4 regions of the Bradyrhizobium sp. HKCCYLRH2047 genome follow, and region 3 is predicted to be linked to each of the others. Evidence: predicted binding sites of a transcription regulator. Region 3 holds the regulator's gene; each other region holds the start of a gene.

Region 1 (5,247 bases), on a different contig from region 3:
CTGCGCCTCGAGCGCCAGCTTGCCGGCCTCGATCTTGGAATAGTCGAGCAGCTCGTTGATCAGCGACATCAAGGCCTCACCCGAGGTGCGGACCGCCTTGGCGTAGGTCGTCTGCTCCGGCGTGAGCTGCGTGTCGAGCAACAGGCCGCTCATGCCGAGGATGCCGTTCAGCGGCGTGCGGATCTCGTGGCTCGCCATCGCCAGGAAGCGCGACTTGGCGCGGTTCGCGGCGTTGGCCTGGTCGCGCGCCTCCGCCAGCGCGCGCTCGGTTTCGGTGCGGTCGGTGACGTCGCGGCCTACGCATTGCAGCACGGCGGGCTGGCCGGCGTCGGAGCGCACCAGCGCCTCGCGCCACGCGATCCAGCGCGGCCCGATCGCGCTCTCGATGCGCTGGTCGTGGACGCGGGTGCCGCTCGGCTCCAGCGCGCTGTCGCCCTGCTCGATCAGCTGGAAGGTGAACGCGCTGCCGAGCAGCTTGTCGCGGTCGAGACCCGCCATCCGGCAATAGGCGTCGTTGACGAAGATGATGCTGCCGTCGCGCGCACGCATGACGATGAGGTCGCCCTGCTGCTCGAACAGATTGCGGGCGCGCTGCTCGGCTTCCTGGAGCTCCCAGTTCCGGTCGGCCAGCACCTCGTTGTGAAGCGCGATCTTGTGCAGCTTCCTGGCGACGAAGCGCAGCCGCATGCTGAGCGTGGCCAGGCCGACGCAGGCGAGCGCGAACAGGAAGCTGGCGCCGATCGCGAAGGCGTGCGGATTGTAGCCGGAGTTCGGGGAGACGCTGGCCTTGATGAAGCCGTAGGCGCCGCCGAAGCCGGCGGAGAAGATCATCAGCGAGCGCAGGATCGCGAAGATGGTGCGGTGACGGCGCATGAACCGGCGCAGGCGCAGCCTGACGTGAAAAATCGGTCCCATCTCGATCACCCCCAGCTTCCGATCCCAATGTCCTCGCCGACCCCGCACCATGCGGCGTCGGTATTGCTGAGACTTTGAAAGGTCATGCCCACGCCAGCCGGCGGTGCAGAGATGGTGAACCGGGCGTTAGCCCGAGTCACAGAACCGGGTTGGCCGGCGATGAGAAATGATTACGGGCCGCGACGATCAATGCGGCAGCGTCCCCGGCCGTCGTGTGGCTGGAGCGGACGTAGATGCGATAGTCGGCGCGGCCATCGGCATCATCACGGGCGAGATAGATCAGGGACGTGCCGGGACGCGGGTCGGCAGCGATGGCGACGAGCTGGGTGGCTGCCGTGATGCCGCAACCCTGGTCCTCCGTCACGGGCGCATCGTCGACCACGACGACATCGGCCGTCTCCGGACTGTCGGCCAGCGCCACGCGCACCGTCGCCAGCCCCGGATCATCGGTGAAATCGACATGCAGATCGGCGTGGAACGGCGCCGAGCCGAGCGCGACGGAGTCGGCGCCGACGGCAATGCAGGGCTGGGGGGAGGGCGCCAATTCGATCTTGGCGAAGACCACGGCCGCGATCAGCGGCACGGCCGAAACGATGACCTTGAAACGCAACATGATACGCACCGACGCGGCAGGCCCGAGGACGAAACGCGGGCCTTATGGTTGTCGGAGCGTAAAGAGAAGTCGTTACCAGAGTGTTGAAGGGGCGGGCAGTCACGCCGCGTGACGATTGTCCTCCGCCAGCGCGCGATACGACAGCGCTTCGGCCAGATGCAGCCGGCCGATCGCCTCGGCGTGATCGAGATCGGCGAGCGTCCGCGCCACGCGCAGCACGCGGTGATAGCCGCGCGCCGACAGCCGCATCGTCTCGGCGGCCTCGCGCAGCAGCTTCTGGCCGGGGGCGTCGAGCTTGGCGATCTCGTCGAGCACGGCGGCGGGCGCTTCGGCATTGGTCCTGACCTGCGGCAGGCCCGCTTTGGCATAGCGTTCGCGCTGCAGGTCGCGCGCGGCGGCGACGCGGGCAGCGACCTCGGCCGAGCCTTCCTTGGACGGCGGCAGGATCAGGTCGGCGGCGGTGACGGCGGGGACCTCGATGCGCAGATCGATGCGGTCCATCAGCGGGCCGGAGATGCGCGTCTGGTAGTCGGCCGTGCAGCGGTCGATGCGGCCGCGCTTGCAGGCATAGCCGGGCTCGAAGGCGTTGCCGCAGCGGCATGGATTCATCGCCGCGACCAGCATGAAGCGGGCAGGGTAGGTGACGCGGTGGTTGGCGCGCGAGATCGAGACCTCGCCGTTCTCCAGCGGCTGCCGCAGCGAATCCAGCACGCGCGGATCGAACTCCGGCAACTCGTCGAGGAACAGCACGCCCTGATGCGCCAGCGAGATCTCGCCGGGGCGGGCGCGCAGGCCGCCGCCGGTCAGCGCCGCCATGCTGGCGGAATGATGCGGGCTGCGGAACGGCCGCCGGTTGGTCAGCGCGCCGCCCTCGATCTCGCCGGCGACCGAGGCGATCATCGACACTTCCAAGAGCTCGGCCGGCGACAGCGGCGGCAGGATCGAGGGCAGCCGCGCCGCCAGCATCGACTTGCCGGCGCCCGGCGAGCCGATCATCAAGAGATGATGCCCGCCGGCGGCGGCGATCTCGAGCGCGCGCTTGCCGCTCTCCTGGCCCTTGATGTCGCGCAGGTCGAGCAGGCTGGCCGGCGCCTCCTGGATCTTCGGCTGCGGCCGCGACAGCACCTGCGTGCCCTTGAAGTGGTTGGCGATCTGGATCAGCGATGTCGCCGCGATGATCTGCAGATCGGGGCTCGCCCACGCCGCCTCGGCGCCGCAGGCGGCCGGGCAGATCAGGCCTTCCTCGCGGCCATTGGCGCCGATGGCGGCGGGCAGCACGCCGGCGACCGGCGCGATCGAGCCGTCGAGGCCGAGCTCGCCGAGCACGGTGAATCCGCCGAGCGCATCCGGTGGAATGGCGCCGATCGCGGCCATCAGGCCGAGCGCGATCGGCAGGTCGTAATGGCTGCCTTCCTTCGGCACGTCGGCCGGCGCCAGGTTGACGGTGATGCGCCGCGCCGGCAGCGCCAGCCCCGAGGCGATCAGCGCCGAGCGCACCCGCTCGCGCGCCTCCGACACCGCCTTGTCCGGCAGGCCAACGATCGCGAACGCCGGCAGGCCAGGCGCGACCTGGACCTGCACGTCGACCGCGCGGGCCTCGATCCCCTCAAAGGCGACGGTGGAAACGCGCTGGACCATGATGCCCCTCCCGGGCAGGGAGGCTAGCGGAAGCAGGCATTGTTCGCAAGAACAATACGGGAACATTGTCGTTGCCGCGCTCTGCTGCAATCCATTAACGACAGCCGCGTGAGGTTGCAGCTCCGGCCGCTGGGCTTAACGCCCCTTTAGTCCGGCCTTCGCATTCTTCCGCAATCGATGATCGACCCGCGCCTCCGTCACGGCCGAGAGGCGCCCAACGAGGGACGTGTGATGCCTCCAGCGCCCGCGGCAGCTCCGACCGCCAAGACGCCCGCCGGTGATGCGCGGACGGTGTCCGAGCTCGCCACCGACATGCTGCGCCGGACCACCAGCCTGTTCCTGGCCGGTCCGCGGCCGGCGTCCGCCGAGCAGCTCGATCTCTACGATCAGATGTTCGCCCGGCTGATGCCGCAGGTCGCGACCGAACTGCTGGCCGAGCTGAGCATGGCGCTCGCCGGCGTCGAGCGCGCGCCTTACGCGACGGCGCGGATGCTCGCCGTTCACCCCGAATTGCGCGTCGCCGGGCCGATGCTGGCCAAGGCGGCGGTGTTGACCGAGCGCGACCTCGCCGAGTTCATCCGCACCGGCAGCCCGGCGCATCTCGTCGCGCTCGCCAGCCGCAGGGGCATCGGCGACAACCTCACGACGCAGCTGATCGCGCGCGGCTTTCCGGCGGTGCGCATGGCGCTGGCGCAGAACCTCACAGCAAAGCTGTCCGAGGATGGCTATCGCAGCCTGTTCAAGATCGCCGAGCGCGATGAGGATCTCGCCGAGAAGCTCGCGCTGCGCACCGACCTGCCGGCCAAGCTGTCGCGGGCCTTCGTCGCCGCGGCCAGCGAGGGCGCCCGCGCCCGCTTCATCAAGGCCGCACCGCCGGCGACCCGCGCGACCCTTCAGGCGACGCCGACCCGCTCGCCCGGCGCGGCGATGCGCGCGATCTGGGACTATCAGCAGGTCAAGGCTGAGGTCGCCGCCCTCAGCCGCACCGGCAAGCTCGGCGACTCCGCCGTCAACCGCTTCTGTGCCACCGGCGATTTCCCTGCCGTGATCGCGGCGCTGGCGCTGCTCTGCGTCGTCACCATCGAGACGATCGAAACGCTGCTGGAGGAGGATCGCCTCACGGATCTGCTGCTGGCCTGCAAGGCGGCACGGCTGAGCTGGGCGACGACGTCGATGATCCTGCGCGACCGGCCCGGCTGCGACGCGCTTCCAGCCGATGACCTCGAGGAGGCGCGCAAGCGCTTCGAGAAGCTTGCGCTGTCCGAAGCGCAGTGGAAGGTGCGCGGGCTCGAATCGCGCTGAGCGAGCGCGGGAAGCGGCGTCAGCCCGGCGGGGTCGACGGGTAGGCCGTGAAGTCGATCTTGAACATCGCCGGGTCGAGCTTCTTGGTCGTATCGAGATTGTAGACGGCAATCGTGGTGTCGTAGCCCTGCGGATCGGTCACGGTCCACTGCTTGAGCTGGCCGTCCTTGGCGCCGAGCATCAGCATCAGCCGGCTGGTGCCGATCAGGGCCTGCTTCTCCTCGATCGTGATCGTGACGTAGAGGTCGTCGGCGGCGACCGCGATCACGTTGGTGTCCTTCAACAGGTCGATGCGGTCGGACAAGAGATAGCGCAGCGGCGTCTGCGACAGCGGATAGACGTCCTGGGTGGCGAGCTTGCGGTCGCGCACCACCAGCGAGGAGCCGTCGGCGATGATGTCGATCGGGGTCGGCGGGTCATATTCGAAGCGGACCTTGCCGGGCTTCTGGATGTAGAAATCACCCTTGGTCTTGCTGCCGTCCGGGCCGACCTGGACGAAATTCCCGACCAGCGTCTGCAGCGACGACAGATAGGCGCTGACCTTGGCCGCCTGCGCCTTCTGGTTGGCGTCGAACGAGGTGAAGATGCTGGCCGGCACGTTGCGCCGGGGATCGGGAATGACCGGATTGGGCGGGGCCGTCTGGGTGGTCGAGGGGCTCTGGCCGGCCCGCTGCTGGTCGGAGGCGCTGAGCTGGGAGCCGCTCTTCGGGCCTGATTTCGGAGCCGGCGTGCCTTGCGCGGCGGCGTGACCGGACGCTCCGGCGATGGAGCATGTCGTC
Region 2 (5,247 bases), on a different contig from region 3:
GAAGGTCTGCGGCATGCCCCACGGCTTCAGCCGGAACATGCAGCGGCGCTCGTCGATCGCCGCAGCCTGGCGGAAGATCTTCACGCTCGGGTTCTCGATCGTGAAGGCGAGCTCCTCGAGGCTCGGCAGCGCGAACAGCCGGTCGGTGCGCGGCACGATCACGCTCGCCACCGTGTCCCACACGCCGACGAAATGGATTGTCGGCCAGCGCGCCGAGGTGATCCGCGCGAACTGCGCGGCGTGGTCGTCGCGGCTCTCCGGGATCGGCCCGTCCTCCTCGGTGCTCTCGAGCTCCTTGGTGATGCCGCGCCCGGCCTTCGGATTGTCCGAGGAGTACTTCTTGTAGGCGATCACGCCCGGGCCGACGAGATTGATCTGACCCGGCGAGATCAGCCCGATCTTGTGGATCAGCCCGGCCAGCACGCGCACGGTGTAGGCGCCCCGCGAGAAGCCGAACAGAAAGATGCGGTCGCCGTCCTCGTAATGCGTGGCCAGGAAGGAGTAGGCGTTGATGACGTTGTCGTCGAGGCCGTAGCCGGTCGCGAGCCCCAGCACCATGTTGAAATTGGCCTTGAAGCGGTGCCAGGTGTCGGGCTGGGTCAGCGTGCCGACGCCGGGATCGTAGAATACGGCCTGATGCGGTGTCGTCTTGTCGGTCTTGCGCAGGCAGCGATAGAGCTTGAGTACGTTCGAGATGTTCTCACTGATCTCGTTGCCGGTGCCGTCGCAGCAGATGACAATATTCTTCATGGCAAAGGAATGTCCGCAATAATGCTACCGCAACGAGTGTAGAGCATCCGGCTGGTGTTGGGGAGGTCGGTTCCCTATGGCACTTCGTCTGGGTCGCTGTTGCGCGCGGCGCGGCCGACATGGCGGAGTGACTGCTGGGCGCCGTTGTACGAACGGATGGTCACCCGACCTGTCCTGCCGCCCCGCGCCGGCTGCCTTGTCCAGAGTTGTCAGTTGATCACGGCATCCGCAAGCAAAACGGCCGGATCTCTCGACCCGGCCGTTTCGACATCTCGTTCAGCTCGAAGCCCCGCTCGTGACGCGTCCGGCTTCTGCATCAATCTTGAATTTCGGTTGGCTCTCTCAGCTCGCCTTCGCGACCGGGGCAGCGTCCGCCGCCTTCTTCTCGATGGCGCGCTTCAGCTCCAGCGCGCGCGGCGACAGGGTCGCGGCGTTGGCCTTGAGCAGATAGGCGTCGAGGCCGCCATTGTGGTCGACGCTCTTGAGCGCGTTGGTCGAAACGCGCAGGCGCACGTTGCGGCCGAGTGCATCCGAGATGAAGGTCACGTTGCACAGGTTCGGCAGGAAGCGCCGCTTGGTCTTGATGTTGGAGTGGCTGACCTTGTGGCCAACCTGGGGACCCTTGGCCGTCAGTTCACAGCGCCGCGACATGGCAATAAATCCTCTCTCATCCCCGCACCCTTCGTCCGCCTATGTCGGCGGGCCGCGGGGGTCCAAAACTCGTCCAGCTCGTCTCTGGGAGATGCGGTCCTATAGGGGGGATGCGGCTTTTCGTCAAGGTTTTGAAGGCTGCAGCAAATACCGAGAGCCGGGCCGGCGAACCCGGAGGACGCGACCCATGCCTCCTCCTGGTCGGGCCGAAATCGCCGACCAGCAGAAAAGCAGGCGTGTAATCAATAGTATAGCCGGCAGTTTAGACCATATAAAGGGCGCATTCGGACGTGATGGATGGATATCCCGCGAACGGTCCGGAATGGCGGCATGCTGGCGCGGTCGGAGGTTCGCGGCTCGGTTCCGGCAGCGCTGCGGACGACGGTTCTGAGTGCTGTTCAGGCGCAAAGCGCTGGACAAACCGCCATTGTCGGACGGTTCGCGTTGTTTGAAGGCGTTTTTGGCTTAAGTAGCAAGGACGGCGCGTCGGATCGGTCCGGCGCTCAGGCAGGCGGATCGGCAGGATCATTCGTCACGTGACCATCATCTCGGTTCCCTCATTTCTCTCGGGCCGCCTGGCCGCGGCCGGGGCAGCGCTCTGCCTGTTGTTGCTGGCGCAAGGCGTCCAGGCGCAGGCTCGGTTGGACGCTCAATACGAGGCTTCCCTGGCCGGCATCCCCGTCGGCAAGGGCACCTGGGCGGTCGAGATCGGGGATGATCAGTATGGTGCTGCGGCTCAGGGCGGCACCGCCGGCCTGCTCAAGAGCTTCTCGCAAGGATCAGGCACGGGCTCGGTGCAGGGACGCGTCGTCAACGGCGCCCTGGTCGGCCAGAGCTACCAGGCCTCGACCTCCACGGGAAAGAAATCGGAGCAGATCCGCATCAATCTGCAGAACGGCACCGTGAAGGACTTCGCCATCGAGCCGGCGCCTCCAGTCGATCCCGACCGCATTCCGGTGACGGATGCCCACAAGCGCGGCGTGCTCGATCCGATGACGGCCTCTCTGGTGCGGGTGCCGGGCAATGGCGAACTGCTGTCGCCGGACTCCTGCCGCGGCGTTGCGCCCGTGTTCGACGGCCGCATGCGCTACGAGCTCAAGCTCGACTACAAGCGCATGGAGAACGTCAAGGCTGACAAGGGCTATCGCGGTCCGGCGCTGGTCTGCGCGATCTACTTCACGCCGGTCGCGGGCTACATCCCGGACCGGCCGGTCATCAAATATCTGGCTCAGGCCCGCAACATGGAGATCTTCTTCGTGCCGATCGCCGGCACCCGCGTGCTGGTGCCGTTCAAGATGGTGATCCCGACCCCGCTGGGGACCGCGATGCTGGAGGCGACGTCGTTCATCACCCAGGCGGCGCCGCACGTCGCCAAGACCCAGTAGCGCCTCGTATCGCTGCTCCTCCACATCCGAATCTCGTCGCTGTGGCACGGCCCCGTCAGCGGCTGAGCCGCAACAGCGGCCGTGGCGTGAAGGTCTGGCGGCATGCCGTCCGCTCTCGCTTGAATGCGATGGAGATTCCGCGTTGACCTCCGATTTGCCGGTCCCCGTATGGATGCTGTCTGCTGCGCGTGAATCCGTTTGACTCTTCCCTGATTCTGATTCGACTCGGGACGCCCTGAAATGCGCGCCAGTTCCATCGGGAAAGCGTTGCTTGTGGAGCCCGCGAAAACTTGATCTAGTGCTGGCTTGATCGCAGAGCGCGAGATGTTGCGGTGAACGAAGCCTGAAAGCCGACAGAGTCAGCGATTCCTTCGCGATTCGTTCTCAAGGCGTTCCGAAGCTTAAGCTGCGGCACTATATGCGTCACAATGTGAGACAGGGGTCAGCATCTCAGCCTCTCCAGACACACGACAATTCCGCATCCGTCGCGCGTGAACGACGCGCTTCCAACGCCGGCTTCGAGACCCACATTTAACGAATGGCTTTTTCGTCCTCTTCGGCTGCCTCGCCTTTCGAGCGCACGTCCGACCGTGCTCCCGGAAGCGGCGTCACCGCCGTGCTCGGCCCCACCAACACCGGCAAGACGCATCTGGCGATCGAGCGCATGCTCGCGCATTCCTCCGGCATCATCGGACTGCCGCTGCGGCTGCTCGCGCGCGAGGTCTACAACAAGATCGCCGATCGCGTCGGCAGCGAGGCCGTCGCGCTGATCACCGGCGAGGAGAAGATCAAGCCGAAGAACCCGCGCTATTGGGTGTCGACGGTCGAGGCGATGCCCAGGGATCTCGACGTGTCGTTCCTGGCCGTCGACGAGATCCAGATCGCGTCCGATCTCGAGCGCGGCCATGTCTTCACCGACCGCATCCTCAATCGCCGCGGGCGCGACGAGACGCTGCTGCTCGGGGCTGCGACGATGCGCCCCATCATCGAGCGGCTGTTGCCCGGTGCGTCGATGGTGACACGGCCACGATTGTCGCAGCTCGAATTCGCCGGCGACCGGAAGATCACGCGGCAGCCGCGCCGGACCGCCATCGTGGCGTTCTCGGCTGACGAGGTGTACGCCATCGCCGAGCTGATCCGCCGCCAGCATGGCGGCGCCGCCGTGGTGCTGGGATCGCTGTCGCCGCGCACGCGCAACGCGCAGGTGGCGATGTTCCAGAACGGCGACGTCGACTATCTCGTCGCCACCGATGCGATCGGCATGGGGCTCAATCTCGACGTCGATCACGTCGCCTTCGCATCCGACCGCAAATATGACGGCTATCAGTTCCGCCGGCTCACGCCGTCGGAGTTTGCCCAGATCGCCGGCCGTGCCGGACGCGCGACGCGTAACGGCACGTTCGGCACCACCGGACGTTGTGCGCCGTTCGAGCCCGAGCTGGTCAATGCGCTCCAGAACCACACCTTCGATACCGTGAAGGTGCTGCAATGGCGCAACTCCAGGCTTGATTTCGCGTCCTTGAGCGCGCTCCAGGTCTCCCTGGCGATTACGCCGGGGCATGACGCGCTGACGCGCGCGCCGACCGCGGAGGATCTGCGCGTGCTCGATCATGCCGCGCGCGATGCCGAGGCGCGCGACATGGCGCATGGCGCTGAAGCGGTCGAGCGTCTCTGGGAAACCTGCCAGATTCCCGACTATCGCAGGCTGTCGCCGGCTGCCCATGCGGAGCTGGTGACCACCGTGTTCGGCTTCCTGATGCAGAAGGGGCGTATTCCGGACGCCTGGTACGCGGCCCAGGTCGATCAGGCCGACCGCGTCGATGGCGACATCGATACGCTGTCGGGGCGGATTGCACAGATTCGCACCTGGACCTTCGTGGCCAACCGGCCCGACTGGCTGCGCGACCCTGATTATTGGCAGGGGATTACCCGCGAACTCGAAAATAAATTGTCAGACGCCCTTCATGAACGGCTCACGGAGCGTTTCGTTGATCGTCGTACCAGTGTATTGATGCGGCGCCTGCGGGAGAACAGTGTTTTGAATACGGAAATCGGCAAGACCGGCGAAGTGATCGTTGAAGGGCACGCGATCGGCCGCCTGGATGGATTCACCTTCGCGCCCGACGCCGCCGAAGCCGGCTCGGAGGCCAAGGCCTTGCAGGCTGCTGCCCAGAAGGCGCTGGCCGGCGAGATCGAGGCGCGCGCCGAGAAGCTGTCCGGCGCGCCCGACGAGCACATCGTGCTCACCGCCGACGGCACGATGCGCTGGACCGGCGACGCGGTCGCCAAGCTGGTCGCGGCCGACGACGCGCTGCATCCGCGCCTGCGCATCATCGCCGACGAGCGGCTGACGGGTGCTGCGCGCGACAAAGTCCAGGCGCGGCTCGATCTGTGGCTGAAGACGCATATCGAGAAGCTGCTCGGCCCGCTGTTCGAGCTGTCCAAGGCCGAGGACATCACC
Region 3 (5,247 bases):
ATGGCAAGGCTCTACGGACCCCGGTTTGGGCTGGCGCTCTGTCCGGCGCCGTTGAAGTTGCGGCTGCCGGCGGTCTCGATGGTCTGGCCGCTGCAGCTCGACCGCGATGCCGCATCGGTCTGGCTGCGGAACATGGTGGCAAACATCCTGCACACCACCGAGCGCGCCGCCTGTCGCGCGGCTGCCGGATAGCTCCGTCTGGACTCCGTGTGCACGTGAGCAGATCGCGACTGCCCCCCCCGGCATGATTGCAGAGTTTCTCGCGCGATCGTGAGGCGGCGGGCCACGCGACGCACCTTCAGACGATCGGAAAGCCGGGAGCGGCTTAGGCTCTTGGCCACCCCGTGCGCGTTCGGTTAGAAGGCGATTCAGTCGATCTGCCCGTCTTCGTCCGAAGGTAATCCCATGGCCCTGATGCCGGTCTCCGATGCGTTGTCCGCGGTGCTCGCCGGCACCGAGCCGCTGGCTGAGGAAATGGTCGGGCTGGACGAGGCCTATCACCGCATCCTGGCCCGCGACCTCGCGGCGCTGCGGACGCAGCCGCCCGAGGCGATGTCGGCGATGGATGGCTATGCGGTGCGCGCGGCCGACGCAGCCAAGGCCAAGGCGCGGCTGAAGGTGATCGGCGAGGTCGCGGCGGGACGGCCGTTCGATCGCGTGGTCGGGCCCGGCGAGGCGGCGCGGATCTTCACCGGCGGCGTTGTCCCCGCAGGCGCCGACGCGGTGGTGATCCAGGAGGACACGATCGCCGAGGACGGCCATGTCGTGATCACCGAGGCCGCGATCACAGGCCGGCACATCCGGCCGGCCGGCGTCGACTTCCACCAGGGCATGGTGCTGCTGAAGGCCGGGCGCCGGCTCAGCGACCGCGACCTATCCCTGGCGGCCAGCATGAATCATCCGGCGCTGCCGGTGCGGCGGCGGCCGAAGGTGGCGCTGCTCGCCACCGGCGACGAGCTGGTGATGCCGGGCTCGACGCCCGGCCCGGGGCAGATCGTCTATTCCAACGGCTACGCGCTGCGGGCGCTGGTGCGCAGCGAGGGCGCGACGCCGATCGATCTCGGCATCGCCGCGGATACGATGGCGGCGACGGTCGCTGGAATCCGGCGCGCCCGCGCGGCAGAGGCCGACGTCCTGATCACGACCGGCGGCGCCTCGGTCGGCGATCACGACCTGGTCAAGCAGGCGCTGGAGGCCGAGGGCGTCGAAATGGCGTTCTGGAAGATCGCGATGCGGCCGGGCAAGCCGATGATGCACGGACGGCTCGGCGACATCAGGGTGATCGGACTGCCCGGCAATCCGGTGTCGTCCTATGTCTGCGCCATCCTGTTCATGGTGCCGCTGATTCGGCGCCTGCTCGGCCGCGACGAGGCCGTGATGCCGCGCGAGACCGCCCTGCTCGGCCGCGAGTTGGGGGCGAACGATTCGCGCGAGGACTATCTGCGGGCGCAGCTCAAGGAGCGCGCCGACGGCACCCTGGTCGCAACACCGGTGACGCAGCAGGATTCGTCGCTGCTCGGCAATCTCGCGCTGTCGCAGGCGCTGGTGATCCGGCCGGCGTTTGCGCCGAAGGCGCCTGCCGGCAGCCCGTGCGAGATCCTGCGCCTGCCGAACTGAGCCGCTTCCCCGGTAAAGCCCGGTCCGTTCATCATATTTTTAGGATTGCGGAACACACATCGAACATATAGTGTCCGTTCATGATTTGTTTTTAGTATGTTGCGGGCGACGCGATGACGGTCCGACTCCAGGGCGCTCTCAGCCGGCTTGTGCTCAAGGCGCAGCTCCTGGACTCGGACAACAACAAACCGGGGACCAGGTCGAAATGCTGACGCGCAAACAGTACGAACTTCTGCGGTTCATCAACGAGCGGCTCAAGGAAGCCGGCGTGCCGCCGTCCTTCGACGAGATGAAGGATGCGCTCGATCTGCGTTCGAAGTCCGGCATTCATCGCCTGATTACGGCGCTCGAGGAGCGCGGCTTCATCCGCCGGCTGCCGAATCGCGCCCGCGCGATCGAGGTGATCAAGCTGCCCGAGCTGTCGCAGGCCGCGGGCAACCGTCGCGGCTTCACGCCGTCGGTGATCGAAGGCAATCTCGGCAAGGTGCGCACCAGCACTCCCGCGCTAGACGATGGCGAGCGCCCTGTCGCGGTGCCGGTGATGGGCCGCATCGCCGCCGGTACCCCGATCGAGGCGCTGCAGACGCGCAGCCACACCATCAGCGTGCCTGCGGACATGCTCGGCAACGGCGATCACTATGCGCTCGAGGTGCGCGGCGACTCTATGGTCGATGCCGGCATCCTCGACGGTGACATGGCGCTGATCCAGCGCAACGAGACCGCCGACACCGGCGACATCGTGGTGGCGCTGATCGACGATGAGGAAGCGACCTTGAAGCGCTTCCGCCGTCGCGGCGCATCGATCGCGCTCGAGCCGGCCAACACCGCCTACGAGGTGCGCATCCTGCCGCCGAACCGGGTGAAGATCCAAGGCAAGCTGGTCGGGCTGTACCGCAAGTACTGATCGCGAATGGGATCGGTCGCTCGGCGGCGGGCGCACGCGCTGTCGCCGCCGAGCGAGAAGCCAGCCAAGCTGGAAGCAGCCAGCAAAATACGCCACACGCGAATGCACTTCATGATGTGCAGCGCGGCATGCTCAAACGCTTGTGATCGGCCGCGGGCACACGCGATGCAGATCAGCGCAGAATTGCCGCGAAGCGCGCGCTAACATCACCATCGATGTCCACTCTGATAGAGGCCTGCGCCTGTCCGGGGGGAGCGTGGGTCGGCTATCTCTCAACGAGGAGCGATCCGATGTGTGACTACAGCCTCCATGCGGTTGCGTCCCGTCCCGCCAAGGTCGGCGAGACGTTGATCTCGATGACCTTCCGTGGCACCGCCACCCGCGGCTTCGCGTTGGAGAGCGAGCCGACCGTCGCAGTCTGCATGCTGCCCGGCACCGAGTTGGCCTTCGCCGAGGACGTCCGCTACGACAGCCGCTGGCTCTGGACCCGGACGATCCGCGAGCGCGTCGCGAAGTTCAACAGCATCGAGACGCACATTCCCGATCGCCATCACGACGCGATCGAGTTCGCCGACGGCCGCCACGTGCTGGTGACCCAGCTCTGCGAGGGCCAGCGCGTCACCGTGCTGCAATTGCCGGTCAGCAAGCAGCCGGCAGAGCGTCGCCCGGACATCGGCGAGGACGTGCCGACGTCGCAGGCCACACCGATTCGCCGCATCAGCATCACCTGAGGGCCTGCGCGTCGGCATTTCTGTCGGTCATGAGCGCGCTTTCGAAGGTGGGAGACTTGGTCAACTTGGGTTCTGCAAGCGCAAAGTCCTCTCGGGCGAATCTCACGCCCCGGCATCGCATCGGATAGGAAAGACATCCCTCGGCCGGCATTGTGTGCCGGGGGAGCTTGCCGCCGTGGTCAACAAGATCGATTGGAACAAGGCCGGACGGATCACCGAGCCCGGCCGCTATATGCTTGCGTTCGGCTGGCTGACGGTCACGGCTGATGACATCGCCATCTGGCAACGCTATCCGGGCACCGCGTTCACGCTGGTCGAAGGCCCCTCGCTGTTCGATGGACCTGGTGACACCGAGTATCATCTCGGCACGTTCGAGCTGCCCGGCGCTCAATCCTGCTCGCCCTGCTCCGTCTCCGGCGGCGTCGCGTCCTGAAGCGGCGCGGCCGGCGCACGCGGCGTCAGCGTCGTGTCGAACGCGCCGGCCTCGGCGGGCGCCGGCCACCATGGGCGGTCGGTGCCGCCGGCGCGCGCCGGCGTCACGGTGAAGCCCTTGCCCCGCTGCACCAGCATCAAGGCGCCCTGCTGCCGCAGCCGTTCGCGATCGATCACGGCCGCCGCGCAGGATGACGGCGCGGCGCGCGCGGTGACGATCAGCGCGGCACGGGTGCAATCATCGGCGAGCGCCTCGGCGCGCAGGGTCAGGGCGGCGAAGCGGCCGTCGGCCATCGCGACCACGCAGCCCGCCTCGTCGCAGGAGACGCCATCGGCGAGCGACGGATCCGCCGGCAGCCGGGCATCGGCGTCGGCCGCGAGCCACTCCTTGGTGGCGAACACGTCCTTCCCCGTGCGCATCACATGCAGGCGCCCGTCACGGCTTCGCACCGCCACCGCGCGCCCGTCACCGGCGATCAGCACGTCGGGCAGCGGCGTCGTGGCGGCCCACGCGGTGGCCACCACGAGCCCGACGGCGCCCGACCAGCGCAGCGGTGTGCGCAGCAGGCCGATCACGATGACGCCGAGGCTGGCGAGGATCAGCGGGCCGATGCCGAAGGCCGGGATGCGCCCGACCGCGCCGGGCAGCGCCGCCACCCAGCGCGTCACCGCGATCATCCAGTCGATGCCGAGGCCCATCAGCGTCCACCAGACGCCGTCCAGGCCGAACGGCGCCGCCACCAGGCCCATCAGGCCGGCGGGCATCACCAGCGCCGAGACCACCGGCATCGCCGCGAGATTGGCGAGCACGCCATACGGCGTGACACGATGGAAATGGAAGGCGGCATAGGGCGTGGTCGCGAGCCCGGCGATCAGCGAGGCCAGCAGCAGCATCGCGAGCTCGCGCCCGCCCCACAGCGCGACGCGCTGCGTCGTGGAGCTGTCCGGCGTCGCGAACAGCCTGGGCAGGCCGAACTGCACCAGCGCGACCAGGCCGAGCGTTGCCGCGAACGACATCTGGAAGCTCGGATGCACCAGCGCCTCGGGGGCTGCGATCAGCACGATCATCGCCGCGACCGCGAGCGTGCGGAAGGTGACGGCGCGGCGGTCGACCATGACCGCGATCAGCACCACGGCCGTCATGAAGAACGATCTCTGGGTCGCGACCTCCGCGCCTGAGAGCAACAGATAGAACGCCGCCGCGACCAGCGCCGCGGCCGCCGCCCATTTCTTGATCGGGAGGCTGACGGCAAGGCCGGGGATCAGCGCCAGCAGTGCGCGCACGGCAAGGAACACGACGCCGGCGACGACCGCCATGTGATAGCCGGAGATCGACAGCACATGGCCGAGGCCGGAGATGAACATCGCGTCGTTGACATCGGGCGTGATGGCGTCGCGCCGGCCGGTCAGCAGCGCGGTGGCAATCGCCCGCTCGTCGCCCGACAGCCGCCCGCGGATGCGCGTATCGATCGCATCGCGCAGGCCCTGCATGGCCGCCGCATAGCCCAGGCCGAAGCCGGCGGCCTGCGGCGGCGCCGCCGTCGTGATCGCGCCCATCACGAA
Region 4 (5,247 bases), 130 kb from region 3:
CCCGATACGCCGACAGCGGCACGCGCTTGGTGTAGCCGGCATGCGACACGGTCACGACCATGTCCTCGCGCTGGATCAGGTCCTCGTCCTCGACCTCGCCTTCCTGCTCGGCGATCACGGTGCGGCGCGGCGTGCCGAACTCCGCCTTAACAGCGGCGAGCTCGTCCTTGATGATCCCCTGTACCCGCGCCCGCGAGCGCAGGATGTCGAGATAGTCGTTGATCTCGACCTTGAGCTTGTCGAGCTCGTCGGAAATCTCCTCGCGACCGAGCGCGGTCAGGCGCTGCAGGCGGAGGTCGAGAATCGCCTTGGCCTGCTCGAACGACAGCCGGATGGTGCCGTCCTCGGAAAGACGGTGGCGCGGATCGTCGATCAGCGTGATGATGGCCTCGACGTCGCGCGCCGGCCAGTCGCGCGACATCAACGCCTCGCGCGCGGTCGCAGGATCGGGCGACGTCCTGATGACCCGGATGACCTCGTCGATATTCGCCACGGCCACGGCAAGGCCGACCAGGATATGAGCGCGGTCGCGCGCCTTGTTGAGCAGGAACTTGGTCCTGCGCGTGACGACACGCTCGCGGAACGCGACGAAGATCGTCAGCAGGTCCTTCAACGTCATCGTCTGCGGGCGGCCGCCGTCGAGCGCCAGCATGTTGGCGGCGAAGCTCGTCTGCAGCGGCGTGAACTTGTAGAGCTGGTTGAGCACGACGTCCGGCACGGCGTCGCGCTTCAGCTCGACGACGACGCGGTAGCCGTCGCGGTCGCTTTCGTCGCGCAGGTCGGCGACGCCTTCGATCTTCTTCTCGCGCACCAGTTCGGCGATGCGCTCGACCATCGTCGCCTTGTTCACCTGGTAGGGAATCTCGGAGATGATGATCGCCTCGCGATCCTTGCGGATCGTGTCGATCGTCACCTTGCCGCGCATCATGATCGAGCCGCGGCCCAGATGATAGGCCGAGCGGACGCCGGCGCGGCCGAGGATGATGCCACCGGTCGGGAAATCCGGCCCCGGAATGATGTTGATGAGGTCGTCGATCGTGAGCGCGGGATTGTCGATCAGCGCGATGCAGGCATCGATCACCTCGCCGAGATTGTGCGGCGGGATGTTGGTGGCCATGCCGACCGCGATGCCGCCGGCGCCATTGACCAGCAGGTTCGGATATTTGGCCGGAAGAACCGACGGTTCCTTGTCGGAATTGTCGTAGTTGGCCTGGAAGTCGACGGTGTCCTTGTCGATGTCGTCGAGCAGCGGAATCGCCGACTTGGCGAGCTTCGCTTCGGTGTATCGATAGGCCGCGGGGGGATCGCCGTCGACGGAGCCGAAATTGCCCTGGCCGTCGATCAGCGGCACGCGCATCGAGAAGTCCTGCGCCATGCGCACCATGGCGTCGTAGATCGACTGATCGCCATGCGGATGGTATTTACCGATGACGTCGCCGACCACGCGGGCGGACTTGACGTACTTCTTGTCGGGCGTGTGCCCCTGCTCGTACATCGAATACAGGATGCGCCGGTGCACGGGCTTGAGGCCGTCGCGCGCATCGGGCAGCGCTCGCGACACGATCACGCTCATCGCGTAATCGAGGTAGGAGCGCTTCATCTCGTCGAGGATGGAAACGGGACGAATGTCGGAAGGTCCGCCCGGCTCGCCGGGCTTCTCATCTTCTTTATCGGACAAAGGGGATACCGGTCGGTTTTGACACGCGAAAATCGCTTGGAATCATATAGCGCATGGCGCTGCCGCTAGCCACCCCCAAGGGGGTTCGGAGCGCGCTTTTTCTGCTCGCTTTTCCAGGGACTTAACCGGTTGCCGCGGCCGCCCATGGCAGGCTCCGGGAACCCTGTTTGGCTATGGGCCGAAGACCACCTTGTGCATGATCCGTCCAGGCATGAGCGTGAACAGTCCGGCAATCACGAGGGCGCCGGAGAACAGCGTGATCATGGCCCGGCGATGGGGCCCCACCCGATGGCGGTGCGCAGCCCACACCGCAACCGGCAGCACGGCCAGCGTATAGAGCGACAGCAGGTGAATCGGGCTGAAGGGACCGACCAGCCGGATGGTGTGAATCCAGAACGAGCTGGCCGCAACGGCGGCCATGAGAGTGACCCAGATCCAGCCGAGCGTTCGATGCGGCAAGGTCCCTTTCGGGGCTGCGAACTGGACCAGCCCCAGTGCGAACGCCGTCATCGCGGCGACAGCGTGCAGCAGGACGGCGGGCTCGGCGGCGAGCAGCGGTGCGAAGCTCATGCAACACCCCGGTGGTCAGGTTACGCACTGCTCAAGCGAACGAAACGTCAGACGCGCGCGATCGCCTGCAATGCGAGACCCGAGGTGATCGCCCCGGCTCCCGTCCCGACACGGACGGAAGCCACCTTGTATCGACCGAGGACGCAGGCGGCTCAGAACGGAATGTCGTCGTCCATGTCGCTGTTGCGTCCGCCACCGCCGGCCGAAGCGACCGCGCGGCGCGGCGGCGCCATCGACGGACCGCTGCTGCCGAAATCGCCGCCACCCATGTCATCGGAGAAGCTGCCGCCCCCGCCACCACGGCCATCGAGCATCGTCAGGGTCGAGTTGAAGCCCTGCAGGACGACCTCGGTCGAGTACTTCTCGACGCCGCTCTGGTCGGTCCATTTGCGGGTCTGCAGCGCGCCCTCGATGTAAACCTTGGCGCCCTTCTTCAGATACTGCTCGGCGACCTTGCAGAGACCTTCATTGAAGATCACCACACGGTGCCATTCGGTCTTTTCCTTGCGCTCGCCGGTCGCCTTGTCGCGCCACGTTTCCGACGTCGCAATGCTCAGATTGGCGATCGGCCGCCCATCCTGCGTACGCCGGATCTCGGGGTCCTTGCCGAGATTGCCGACCAGAATCACCTTGTTCACACTACCCGCCATCACCACTCTCCCGCGGTTCTCGATCATCGGACCGGCCGTCCACACCGGCCTCACGGCGTCCGGTGGCTAACCCTTCCTCTCGCGGCGGACCCTATACGGTTGCCGCGCGGTCCACCCGCCTCGTCCATTGTTTATCCACATATAGCAGGCGGACGGCCATTGTTCCAGTTTTGTTCGCGCGCCTGTGTCTACAACCGTGCGTCGAGTTCCAAGGAACCCGATGGAACCCAATGGAACCGCGAAAAAGTTCCGTCAATCACGAAAAAGCGATTAACTTTCATCAGCTTACATCGCCCCACTTCCTCCCCGCCTGTGGCTTTTGGGAGACGGTATCCAGGGTTGAATCGCGTATATTTGAGGACGGATTGGGGCCGCAAGCGTGGTCGCACCAACTTCACAGACGTGCGTCTCCGGGGACCATTTTGGAGACGCCCAAAGCGGGAGACTTGGGATGAAAAGAATTTTTCTTGGAGCTGTCAGCTTGATGGTCTTGGGGGCGCTGACGCCGGCGGGAGCCGCCGATCTCGCCGCCCGCCCGTACACGAAGGCCCCGGTGATGGCGCCCGCTCCGCTTCCGACCTGGGCCGGCTTCTATCTCGGTCTGCAGGGCGGTGGCGGCTGGGGCCGCAGCGATGAGACCTTCTTCGGTGCGCCGAATACGGCGATCTTTGCCGGCACGCAGCGTTACGACATCACCGGCGGCTTCGCCGGCGGCGTGATCGGCTACAATTGGCAGGTCGACAACATCGTGTTCGGCCTCGAGGGCGACTATCACTGGGCGGACATCGACGGCCGCTCGGCCGTGATCAACGCCGGCGTCGGTGACACCTACTTCACCAAGCTGCGCGGCTTCGGCGACATCAAGGGCCGGCTCGGCTGGGCCACGGGTCCGGCACTGCTCTTCGTCAGCGGCGGTGCCACCGTCGGCGATCTGCAGCACCGCTACGATGGCGTTCCCGGCAACGTGTTCGTGCAGAACGACTGGCGCTGGGGTTGGACGATCGGCGCCGGTGCCGAGTACATGTTCGCTCCGAACTGGTCGGCCAAGGTCGAGTACAACTATCTCGATTTCGGCAAGAGCTCGATCCAGTACTCCCCGGTCGCGACCAACCGCTCGGAGTGGAGCGACACCGTCCATACCGTCAAGGCCGGCATCTCCTACCACTTCGGTGGTCCGGGCATGTCGCGCTACTGATCGCACGCAGAAAGCGAATATGTCGAAAGGCCGGCCTCGCGCCGGCCTTTTTTTGTGTGCCAGAACCGGTACTTGCCGAGCCGTTGTGTCCTTTGGGTGACGGCTTTTTACGGCGGAAGGGGCTATCAAGGTCCGGCGGGTGGGCGTTGGTGAGAGCGTGCGTGCGGGCGTCGGACTTGGTTTGGGGAATGCGATGAGAAGGCTGTTGCTGGGGGCGACAACTTCGCTGGCGCTGGGGATTGCGCCGGCCATCGCTGCCGATCTGCCCGCGCGCACCTTCACCAAAGCGCCTGCGATGATCACAACGATCTATGATTGGAGTGGTTTCTATGTCGGCCTGAACGCCGGCGGCGCATCCTCCCGCACCTGCTGGACCAACAAGGTCAGCTTCGCAGGTGTCGCTGCGACCAACGCCGAGGGTTGCCACGATGCGACCGGCGCGCTGGCGGGCGGCCAGATCGGCTATCGCTGGCAGGCTGGCGGCTGGGTATTCGGCGTCGAAGGTCAGGGCAACTGGGCCAACCTCAAGGGCAGCAACACCAGCCAGTTCGCCCCGGCCGTGACCAACCAGACCAAGATCAACGGCATCGGCGTGTTCACGGGCCAGGTCGGCTATTCCTGGAACAACGTGCTCTGGTACGTCAAGGGCGGCGCCGCGGTCGCAAGCGAGAAGTACAACGGTCTCGCCACGGCAACGGGCGCGGCTCTCGACCAGTCCAGCGCCACGCGCTGGGGGGCTGCGGTCGGCACCGGTGTCGAGGTCGGCTTCGCCAAGAACTGGTCGGTCGCAGCCGAATACGAGCACCTGTTCATGGGCAACCGCACCCTGGGCTTCTCCGGTGTTCCCGGCGGAGCCGCGGGCCGGACCGATGCGGTCGGCCAGGACGTCGACATGGCGACGGTCCGCGTCAACTATCGCTGGGGCGGTCCCGTCGTCTCCAAGCACTGACCCTCGAGGACAGGCACTCGAAGACTGGCGCGCTCGAAGACTGGCACTCGAGGCCTGACGCGCCAGGCGCTCACCATGCGTGCCCTCGGGACAGCTCCACGATCGGCGCGACGGCCGCGATCTTTACCCGCGCTTAAGCACGTTCGACACATCCCGCCGCACGCCTGCTGCCGATCACGAGTTTAGAAAGCAGTGTCTCCTACAA

What was found. Region 3 encodes LexA, which represses DNA repair genes until DNA is damaged. Its sites were predicted from a motif close to TGTTCNNNNTGTGTTCNG; they were not measured.
Region 1: a site for LexA is predicted at 3,214-3,231, ahead of ACQR1D_RS01270 (YifB family Mg chelatase-like AAA ATPase). Genes of this name have one in related genera too.
Region 2: a site for LexA is predicted at 3,166-3,183, ahead of ACQR1D_RS28985 (helicase-related protein). Genes of this name have one in related genera too.
Region 4: a site for LexA is predicted at 3,059-3,076, ahead of ACQR1D_RS16995 (single-stranded DNA-binding protein). Genes of this name have one in related genera too.

The regions. Positions count from the first base shown of each region.
Region 1 covers NZ_JBNPUM010000001.1:274,242-279,488, reverse strand. Annotated here, with positions in the region: gene ACQR1D_RS01280 (ATP-binding protein) at 1-915, opposite strand, end outside; gene ACQR1D_RS01275 (hypothetical protein) at 1,052-1,528, opposite strand; gene ACQR1D_RS01270 (YifB family Mg chelatase-like AAA ATPase) at 1,628-3,166, opposite strand; gene ACQR1D_RS01265 (DUF2336 domain-containing protein) at 3,398-4,468, shown strand; gene ACQR1D_RS01260 (outer membrane lipoprotein carrier protein LolA) at 4,488-5,247, opposite strand, start outside.
Region 2 covers NZ_JBNPUM010000017.1:31,487-36,733, reverse strand. Annotated here, with positions in the region: gene ACQR1D_RS29000 (T6SS phospholipase effector Tle1-like catalytic domain-containing protein) at 1-750, opposite strand, end outside; gene rpmB (50S ribosomal protein L28) at 1,093-1,401, opposite strand; gene ACQR1D_RS28990 (DUF3108 domain-containing protein) at 2,010-2,786, shown strand; gene ACQR1D_RS28985 (helicase-related protein) at 3,325-5,247, shown strand, end outside.
Region 3 covers NZ_JBNPUM010000006.1:145,427-150,673, reverse strand. Annotated here, with positions in the region: gene ACQR1D_RS16405 (LysR family transcriptional regulator) at 1-192, shown strand, start outside; gene ACQR1D_RS16400 (molybdopterin molybdotransferase MoeA) at 406-1,617, shown strand; gene lexA (transcriptional repressor LexA) at 1,823-2,521, shown strand; gene ACQR1D_RS16390 (hypothetical protein) at 2,812-3,252, shown strand; gene ACQR1D_RS16385 (hypothetical protein) at 3,428-3,685, shown strand; gene ACQR1D_RS16380 (ComEC/Rec2 family competence protein) at 3,640-5,247, opposite strand, start outside.
Region 4 covers NZ_JBNPUM010000006.1:271,072-276,318, reverse strand. Annotated here, with positions in the region: gene gyrA (DNA gyrase subunit A) at 1-1,678, opposite strand, end outside; gene ACQR1D_RS17000 (DUF2306 domain-containing protein) at 1,850-2,248, opposite strand; gene ACQR1D_RS16995 (single-stranded DNA-binding protein) at 2,401-2,898, opposite strand; gene ACQR1D_RS16990 (outer membrane protein) at 3,350-4,093, shown strand; gene ACQR1D_RS16985 (outer membrane protein) at 4,287-5,042, shown strand.